Linked DNA regions of Magnetococcus sp. PR-3. The protein of the gene in region 1 interacts with the protein of each later gene in a pairwise test. Links are inferred from orthologs where the notes say so. Each region holds a gene or a part of one and is shown in the gene's direction. Other genes may lie near its edges.

What was found.
Region 2: the proteins of ssb (region 1) and V5T57_RS13760 interact in binary tests that used the Escherichia coli proteins (3 or more experiments, as listed by UniProt). The link is inferred for Magnetococcus sp. PR-3 from one-to-one orthologs.
Region 3: the proteins of ssb (region 1) and priA interact in binary tests that used the Escherichia coli proteins (3 or more experiments, as listed by UniProt). The link is inferred for Magnetococcus sp. PR-3 from one-to-one orthologs.

The regions. Positions count from the first base shown.
Region 1 is NZ_JBAHUQ010000002.1:305,051-308,112, reverse strand. The notes cover bases 84-2,988. They hold ssb (single-stranded DNA-binding protein), read left to right. Parts: upstream 84-1,211; coding sequence 1,212-1,766; downstream 1,767-2,988. Other genes in these bases: prfA (peptide chain release factor 1), read right to left, coding at 1,872-2,957; dctP (TRAP transporter substrate-binding protein DctP), read right to left, coding at 84-1,067. Also shown: glycerol-3-phosphate 1-O-acyltransferase PlsY, read right to left, coding at 1-19; more of dctP, read right to left, coding at 48-83. UniProt on the Escherichia coli protein: Plays an important role in DNA replication, recombination and repair. Binds to ssDNA and to an array of partner proteins to recruit them to their sites of action during DNA metabolism. Acts as a sliding platform that migrates on DNA via reptation.
Region 2 is NZ_JBAHUQ010000024.1:21,394-24,354, forward strand. Bases 154-2,957 are described here. They hold V5T57_RS13760 (DNA polymerase III subunit chi), read left to right. Parts: upstream 154-1,222; coding sequence 1,223-1,693; downstream 1,694-2,957. Other genes in these bases: V5T57_RS13755 (leucyl aminopeptidase), read left to right, coding at 154-1,216; V5T57_RS13765 (Crp/Fnr family transcriptional regulator), read right to left, coding at 1,783-2,310; V5T57_RS13770 (methyl-accepting chemotaxis protein), read left to right, coding at 2,630-2,957. In the rest of the region: more of V5T57_RS13755, read left to right, coding at 1-153; more of V5T57_RS13770, read left to right, coding at 2,958-2,961. UniProt on the Escherichia coli protein: Part of the beta sliding clamp loading complex, which hydrolyzes ATP to load the beta clamp onto primed DNA to form the DNA replication pre-initiation complex.
Region 3 is NZ_JBAHUQ010000044.1:25,362-28,435, reverse strand. Bases 13-2,929 are described here. They hold priA (replication restart helicase PriA), read left to right. Parts: upstream 13-321; coding sequence 322-2,538; downstream 2,539-2,929. Other genes in these bases: hemL (glutamate-1-semialdehyde 2,1-aminomutase), read right to left, coding at 2,634-2,929; V5T57_RS19065 (GFA family protein), read left to right, coding at 13-251. In the rest of the region: more of V5T57_RS19065, read left to right, coding at 1-12; more of hemL, read right to left, coding at 2,930-3,074.

The DNA.
Region 1 (3,062 bases):
GTGAGAACAGTGCATCCATGGTACGGCATCCGTTTTAAAAAAGTGGGTTATGGGGTGGTCATTAGGCCATTATTTTGGATCCACATCTGCCATAACTGACCATGTAGCCCCATCCGTTTTTCCAGTGCCTGCAGTTTTTGACCAACCCATGGTTTGATCTGTTCAGCGATGGCTCTTTCAGCCACCTCTGTGGGTTGTGGACCGCGGCCGGCACTCCAGTCCCCAAGAATTTTCTGTTCCAAACGTAAAGATTCCGAAAAGCTCTGTCTGAGCGAGGCGGCGACAATCTCTTTAACCTTCTGGCGTAGCTCCTTGGGTAGATTGGCATACCAACGGTTGCTGACGGTAAAGGCCATCCAACCATAGAGATGGTGGGTTGGGAAAAAACGTTTGGCCTGTTGGGTCAAGCGGGTGCGATTAAGCAGCTCAGGCGTACTGGAAATACCCTGTAGCCAGCCATCATTAATGGCACCGGGTACCGACTCAGCCGGTACATAGTTGGGGGCCAACCCCATCTGTTCCAGACCTTTTTGATGGGTAATCACCGAGGGTGACCGGATGGTGGCACCAGCCATCTCTTCCCACGATCCCTCTTTAAAGCTGGTAATGCCATAAAAGCCCGTACCACCGTAGCCCAAAACCTGAATACGTTTACGGATGGCGCGTCTGCGGAGCTTCAGGTCATAACGGCTTTGAACAAACTGCACCAATTGATTGGGTGTGACAAACAACCTTGGTGTCAGGAGTAGCTGGTAGGCTGGTAAGGTTTGAGACAGGGTAGAGGCTGAGATAAAGGCGGCCTCCATCTTATTCTCAATGAGCGATTTCACCATCGTGATCTCGTTACCCTGCTGACCATTATGAAGAATCTCTACCTTGATCTGACCAGCCGTACCCTGTTCGATATCCTGTGCCATCTGTCTTAAGTTACGGACATAGGTCATGTCCATACCCTGGGTGGTGCCAATGCGCATGATCTGCACAGGGGCTTGGGCATAGGCTGTAGGGGCCAAAGCGGTCGCAATGGCTGCTAACAGCGGCAAGAAGGTGCAAAAAATTTGAAACATGGTATGGTGCATGGGGCGTCGACCGGGTAATGTTCCATGAAAAGAAGGTTTTCATGGGATACCATGCTTGTGGCGCTTTGTCAGGTGCTGATCAACAATTAAAACGATTTCCCCCCATTTAGGGGTGTTTGCCAGGAGGATTGAATGGCCTTTTCCCTCAACAAAGTACAACTGATCGGAAATCTGGGTGGGGACCCGGAGATTCGCTATACCCAAGCGGGTAAGGCGGTTGCCAATTTAAATATTGCGACCAGTGAGTCGTGGAATGATCAGCAGGGTCAACGCCAGGAACGTACCGAATGGCACCGTGTGGTAGTTTTTGGCAAGCCTGCTGAAATTGTCCAACAGTACTTACGTAAAGGCAGTAAAGTCTATATTGAAGGCCAGCTGCAGACCCGTAAATGGCAAGACCAGAGCGGGCAGGATCGCTACACAACCGAAACCGTGGTTAGTGGCTTTAATAGCCAGATGATCATTTTGGATCGTCCCGGTGGCGGCGGTGGCGGCGGTGGTGGTTATGGGGGGGGCGCACCTCAAGGTGGTGGTTATGGGAGTGGTGCACCTCAAGGTGGTGGTCAGGGCGGCCAAGGGGGCGGTGCACCCCAAGGTGGCGGCGCACCCCAAGGGGGTAAGCAGCCTGCTTCTCCGGCAGATACCTTTAATGAGGGACCTGACTTTGATGATGATATCCCCTTCTAGGGCCCATGACTCCAAGTAGATCTTAAAAAAAGGGGGCACAGCCATGGCTGTGCCCCCTTTCTGTTACGTCAGACTTTATAAACGCAGTGTGGCTCGCCTCATGAATTAATGGGGGTTCCCTAACTGGGCTAGCATTTCAGCTTGATCATGTGTAGCCAAGGCATCCACCACTTCAGCCAAGGCACCCTGCATAACCTGATCGAGCTTATGCAAGGTCAGATTAATACGGTGATCGGTCACCCGGCTTTGGGGGAAGTTATAGGTGCGAATACGCTCGGATCGGTCGCCACTACCCACCTGACCTTTGCGGGCTTCGGCCCGTTCAGAGGCTGCCGCCTGTTTTTCAGCATCCAGCAGACGTGCCTGTAGAACCTTCATCGCTTTGGCTTTGTTCTTATGCTGAGACTTTTCATCCTGACAGGTGACGATTAAACCGGTGGGTAGGTGGGTAATCCGTACCGCTGAATCGGTGGTGTTTACACTCTGGCCACCGGGGCCTGAAGAGCGGTACACATCAAAGCGTAAATCTTTATCTTGGAGATTAAGCTCCACATCATCCGCTTCTGCCAAAATGGCCACGGTCACCGCAGAGGTGTGGATGCGGCCACCTGTTTCTGTGACAGGAATACGCTGTACCCGGTGCACACCAGACTCATACTTCAGGCCCATATAGGCCCCTTTGCCATGGACCATGGCAATGAGTTCTTTATAGCCACCCAGATCCGTTGGGCTGCTGGAGAGGATCTCTATGCGCCACCCTTTAGATTCAGCAAAACGACCATACATACGGAATAGGTCAGAGACAAACAGTGCCGCTTCATCACCACCCGTACCTGCACGGATCTCCAAAACAACGTTCTTCTCGTCGTTGGGATCTTTAGGCAGCAACATCAGTTGCAGGTTTTTGTGGCTCTCTTCCAGTTGAGTTTTTAAGGTTTCCCGTTCCTCTTTGGCCATTTGCCGCATGTCAGGATCATCGCCCGCTTCAGCCAGCATCTGTTCGGCATCGGCCATTTGCTCGGTTAGGGTTTGATGGCTCTGCCAAGCCTCTACCACCGGCTCTAGGTCCGAAAACTCTTTACTGTAAGCGGCAAACTTTTTAGCGTCCGAGACCGTAGCAGGGTCGGCCAGATGAGAGGAGAGCTCTGCATGACGGTTGGTTAAGGATTCCAGCTTTTCTTCAATGGCCATGAGGTCTCTTCGGTGGTCAGTTAGCGTGTATGATTGAAAAAGATGCGCGTACCACTGGGTTGGTCAAATGCTTTAAACCCATCGGCTACCTGTACCATGACCCCA
Region 2 (2,961 bases), on another replicon or contig:
AGCGTGTGACAAGCTGAACATCAACAGTGCCATTACACTGCTGGCCAACCTGGATCTACCAGAGATCGCTGGCACCAGTGCCCTTTATGCGCAGTTAGAAGGAGCATGGCTGGCCCGCTACCGGTTTGAGAACTACCGCTCTTCCGATGATGAGCCCAACAATCGCCTGCAAACTTTGACCTGCGCTGTCAGCCAGGATATGCAGGCCGAAGTACAGGCTGTGGTGGATAAAGCAGCCGCTGCGGCTGCAGGGGTTTGGTTCTGTCGTGATCTGTGCAACACACCGGGTAATATCCTGAACCCCAAGACTTTGGCCGATGAAGCCAAAAAGCTGGGTGAAGGGGATGCCATTAAAACCACCATTTTGGATACCACCCGCCTACGCCGTAAAAAAATGAACGGTATCCTCGCCGTGGGGCAGGGCAGTGAGACCCCCCCTCGCATGATTGTTATGGAACATAAAAAAGGTGGGGATAAACCCTTAATTGCCGTTGTGGGTAAAGCGGTTACCTTTGACTCGGGTGGTCTCTCGCTCAAACCTGCCGGCAACATGGATCATATGAAGTACGATATGAGCGGTGGTGGCGCGGTGTTTGGTTTGATGAAAGCGCTGGATCAGTTGAACTGGCCAGTCAATGTGGTGGGGATTGTACCAACCGCTGAAAATATGCCCGACGGCAAAGCCCAACGTCCGGGGGATGTGATCACCATGTCCAACGGTAAAACCGTTGAGGTGTTGAATACCGATGCAGAAGGTCGCCTGATTTTGGCCGATGCACTGCACCATGCTTGTGGTCTTAAGCCCGATGCGGTGGTGGACCTGGCCACACTGACCGGGGCTTGTGTGGTTGCCTTGGGTCACCATGCAACAGGTTTGATGGGTAATGATGATAGCCTACAGGCTGAGCTGGAGCAGGCAGGTGTTGCTTCTGGTGAGCGGGTTTGGCGTTTGCCCATGTTTAAAGAGTACCAAGAGCAGATTAAATCCAAAGTCGCGGATATTCAGAATATTGGTGGTAAAGGTGCCGGCACCATTACCGCAGCCTGTTTCCTCTCCAACTTTGTGGAAGAGGATATTCCCTGGGCCCATTTGGATATTGCAGGAACAGCTTGGTCTGTACCGGGTAAAAGCTATGTGAGTGAAGGTTCTTCGGGTACCTGCGTACGGCTGTTGCTCCAGTGGGTGGAGAGCCGCATGAACGCAGCAGAGGTCTAATACCCCATGGCCAAAACTCAGCAAGGCCCGCTTAAGGTGCGGTTTTATCAGCTCGCAAGTGATAGCCGCGAGCGGGCCTTGCTGAAGATCCTCAATAAAGTCCATGGTATGGGGCTTAAGATCTGCGTGGTCGTTGAGGATCAAAATCAAGCAAAATGGTTGGATGACCATCTTTGGCGTCACCCCCCCGATAGTTTTCTTCCCCATGGCACCACAGAAGATCCCCACCCGGAAGCCCAGCCGATTCTCATTGCCAACCAACCTGTTGACCCTAATGGTGCAACGGTGGTGGTTATGCTCAGCCAGCAACCCTTGGATAAGCTTGATCAGTTCGACACCTTGGTGGATTTTGTCCCTGATGATACAGAGTCCAAGCGGGGCAGCCGTCTGCGTTATAAACACTATATGGATGCAGCCTGCGAGATGGAGTATTGGATACAAACCCCCAAAGGGCAGTGGGAGAAACACGCCACCTAATGCATCACTCAGCATATGGGTAGCCTGTTGTTGGGGAAGATATAAACGGCGATCACTCTATGGGTTCTTAGAGCGATCGCCTTTTTTTATTATTGAAAGGTCCCTTGTGCGTTCAGGCCGGTGATTTTTTGCAGTTCATCTTCAAAATAGCTGGGGGCCGCACCTTTGTAGAGCATGGTGTGCAGCATTTTAATCGCTTTGTTAAGGGGGTGAACCCGTTCAATTAAGCTCAAAATCACCCCATGGTAAAACTTGGCCTGTAGGGGGCTCTCTAAACTTTCAAAAATCTCCGGGGTAATAACCACCATGGTGCAGCGGGTTTGGGCATCAATATTCGCCGTACGGGTAATCTCTTGGAAAAAAGCAATCTCCCCAAAAAACTGTCCATTTTTCAGCCAAGCCAGGGTGAGCTCAGGGTCGCTGCTCTTATAAACACGGGCGGTGCCCGACAGCAGCAGAAACATATTTCGGTCATAGGCACCCTGGGTAATGATGCGCTGCCCTTTAGGTACTTTTTGCACGACCTCATGGCTTAAAAAAGCGATGCGATCAGACATACTCCAGGAGTGGAAAAAAAAAGTGTCGTTCAGAATATCGGGGTCGTAAGGGGGCATCATCGGCGTTCTCCTGCGGGAAACGCGCGACCAATATTTAAATGCATTGATCGGTAATGGCGAACAAAGCGCAGCATCCTTGCATCACTCTACACTACTGCTTGGAGTAGAGATCAGCTTCGTTGGTTCTGTGAAAAGGGGATTAAAACTACCAAAAAATTGGTAAATACAGGCAGGATTACGCTAGGTCGTTGAGGTTTAATGGGCATTTAATTATTCAGGGTTCCCAAAAAAAGGGGCTGGGGCGCATACTTATTTACGAGGTGAAGGGTGATATTAAAGTTTTGAGTAATCGGTGCCGTGTGTGGGGGAGGGTGTGGTTATGTCTTCTTGGGGGGTGCGCGCAAAACTGTTGGCTGCTTTTGCAGGTGTAACTCTTTTTATTCTTATTATGGGTATTGTAGGGCACCAAAGTCTCGGGGTGTTGCACCGGATTATTGGTGAGGGCTTTGGGGTCTATCTGCCCAGTATTGATTATCTGGTGGAGGCCGACCGGGACCTCCAGCAAGCGTTGGTCGCCGAACGTTCCATGGTATCAACCCCCCTTGAAGATCCGACCTTTAAAGTGTTTAAGGAGACCTTTGTTGCCAACCGCGGACAGGCGTGGACGCGGATGAATAAATACCGCAAGCTTGTATTGACAGATATTGAGCG
Region 3 (3,074 bases), on another replicon or contig:
TCTCTTGGACCTCGGGCGAGGATCTGCTCACCACCTATGTGGGGGCCCATGGCGCTGGCAAGCAGTTTTGCCGCGTCTGCGGTTCTATGTTGTGTGGGGTTGTTGCTGGTCAGATCCACGGGGTGGCCTTAGGCTGCCTGGATGAGGATGCAGAGATTGAGCTCCAGCGGCACATTTATGTGGGATCTAAAGCCCAGTGGGAAACCATTGGTGAAGGGGTGCCCCAGTATGATGAGGCACCACCCGAATAAAAGGCCCCAGTTTATAGGCTATAACCGGTCCTGACACCCTTCTTGTAAACCGCACCCCATGGGAGTATCCATGTACGCCCTGGTCGCACTCACCGGCGCACGCGACGCCTCCTTTTCTTACAAAATTCCTGCTGAACTGGCGGAGATCTGCCATCCTGGGCATCTGGTTTTGGTGCCTGTTGGGCGATCCTTGCGTACCGGTATGGTGTGGGCCCGCAGTACCGAACCCCAATGGAATAAAGGTGAGCTCAAAGAGGTTGAAGAGGTTCTGACCGACGAATCTCTGTTGGATGAGGAGTTGCGCCAACTGTTGGATTGGATGATCCGCTATTACCATCAGCCTGCTGGTGCGGTCATTACAGCAGCCCTGCCTGGGCATTTACGTTACGACCGTAAACAGCGCATCCATTGGAATAGCGATGCTGATGTGGACCAACTGTCCACAGAGCCAGAACCGCTACAAGCCATCTGTACCTCCCTACGCAAACGTAAAAATGGCCTGACAGAAGAGACCCTTGAGCGTCACCATGGCCGCAGAGGCCTGAGCCGCCGTTTAAAGCAGTTGGAGCTTGGGGGGTATATCACCACTGAACAGAACTGGAACGCCCGCCACCGTGCCGTTGAGGCGGAGGAAGCGGCGGTTAAAGAGACCATGCAGGCCGCCCCAGAGTTAACCTGGGAGCAGCAGGAGAGTGTGCAGGCGTTGGAGGCAGCGCTGCGTGGCCACACTTTTACGCCATTTTTGCTGGAAGGGGTGACAGGCTCCGGGAAGACAGAGGTCTACTTTCGAGCGGTTGAACAGTGTTTGGCTCAGGGTCGGCAAGCGCTCTTGCTGGTTCCGGAAATTGCGTTGACACCTCAGCTTATCCAACGTTATGAGGTGCGGTTTCATGAAAACCTGGCGGTTTTTCACTCGGAGCTGACCTCAGCCCGTCGTTACCGGGATTGGCACCGGGCCAAGACTGGAGAGGCCAGAGTGGTGATTGGTGCTCGGAGCGCGTTGTTTGCGCCTTTTAAAGATTTAGGTCTGATCGTGGTGGATGAGGAGCACGAGGGCTCCTATAAGCAGGAGGAGGGGGTGCCCTATAATGCCCGTGATATGGCCGTGGTACGGGCACGTCTGAATAAAGCGACGTTGGTACTGGGGAGTGCCACACCCTCTATGGAGACCCTGCATAATGCCCAGCAGGGAAAATACCACCATTTAAGACTGACGGAGCGGGCCACCGGTGTTGCCATGCCGCCGGTAGAGGTGATCAACCTTTCCGACAAAAAAACCATGGAAGGGCTGCCGTTTGGTACCTTGCTCAGCCACCCTTTGCGGGATGCCATGGCGGGGGTGTTGGCGGCGGGCAAACAGTCCTTGTTGTTTCTTAACAGGCGGGGGTTTGCGCCAGCTATTCTCTGTAATCTATGCGGTATAACGGTCAGTTGCCCCAACTGTTCGGTGGCGCTGACCCTACATAAAAAAGAGTCTAAACTGGTTTGCCACTACTGTGATCATGTGCAGGGGGTGCCGGATCTATGCCCCAGCTGTCATCAGATTGGGTTGGTAAAATTTGGTCCAGGCACTGAACGGTTGCAACTGGAAGTGGAGAACTGTTTTCCCGAAGCTAGGGTCGCACGATTGGATCGGGACTCTGTGGCCAAGGTGGGGGCCATGCAGGAGATCCTCACTCAGTTTCGGGATGGGGAGATTGATATTCTTGTCGGGACCCAAATGGTGGCTAAGGGGCACCACTTCCCCCGGTTAACCCTGGTGGGCGTTGTGTTGGCGGAAACAACCTTGTCGATGCCAGATTTCCGCGCTGCAGAGCGGACGTTTCAGCTTATTACCCAGGTTGCAGGGCGGGCGGGGCGGGAAGAGGAGGTTGGGCGGGTCTATGTACAGACCTTTGATCCTGGCCACTATGCGGTCGAGGCGGCGCAGAACCATGACAGTGACCGCTTTGCCGATGCCGAGTTTGGTTTTCGCCATCTGGTTGGGTATCCCCCTTTTAAGCGGATGGCGGTCTTGCGTTTTTCGACCCCTAATCTACAAGAAGGGGGGGCGTTCATCACCGAGCTAAGACGTTTGATCCCGGCTCAGGAGGGGGTGATGGTTTTAGGGCCTGCGCCTGCTCCCCTGTTTAAGCTGCGTAACCGTTTTCGTTGGCAGTTGATGATTAAGGCTGACTCCGTGCAAGGGGTGCATACCATGGTGAAACATCTGCGACATATCGCCCAACCCATGGCCGGCCGTAAGATCCGCATTGATGTAGATATGGACCCCTATGCCTTTGTTTAAGCGTATGTTGGGATAAATGGATGATCTGAACACAAAAAAGCCAGGGTGATCGATTCGATTACCCTGGCTTTTTTGGTGCAATGGGTGGCGGTGCTTTACAGTGTTTTGGCCACCTTACGTGCGATCTCAATGGTTTGATCGATGATCGCTTCATCGTGGGCAATGGAGACAAAGCCAGCCTCATAGCCGCTGGGGGCGAAGTAGACACCCTCATTCAGCATACCGTGGAACCAATCCTTGAAGCGGTCATGGTTGGTATGGGTGGCATCCACCACGTTCATCACCTCATCTGCTTCGGTAAAGAACAGGCCAAACATAGAGCCTACATGGTAGCTGACATGGGGAATACCCGCTTCATCCAGTACTTTGCCAATACCATCGGTCAAGCGTTGGGTGCGGCTGGTAAGGGTCTGGTAAAAACCGGGCTCACTAATGGCTTCTAGGGTAGCCAAGCCAGCGGCTGTAGCCAGAGGATTACCTGACAGCGTACCAGCCTGATACACTGGGCCTGCAGGTGAGATCTGGTTCATCAGCTC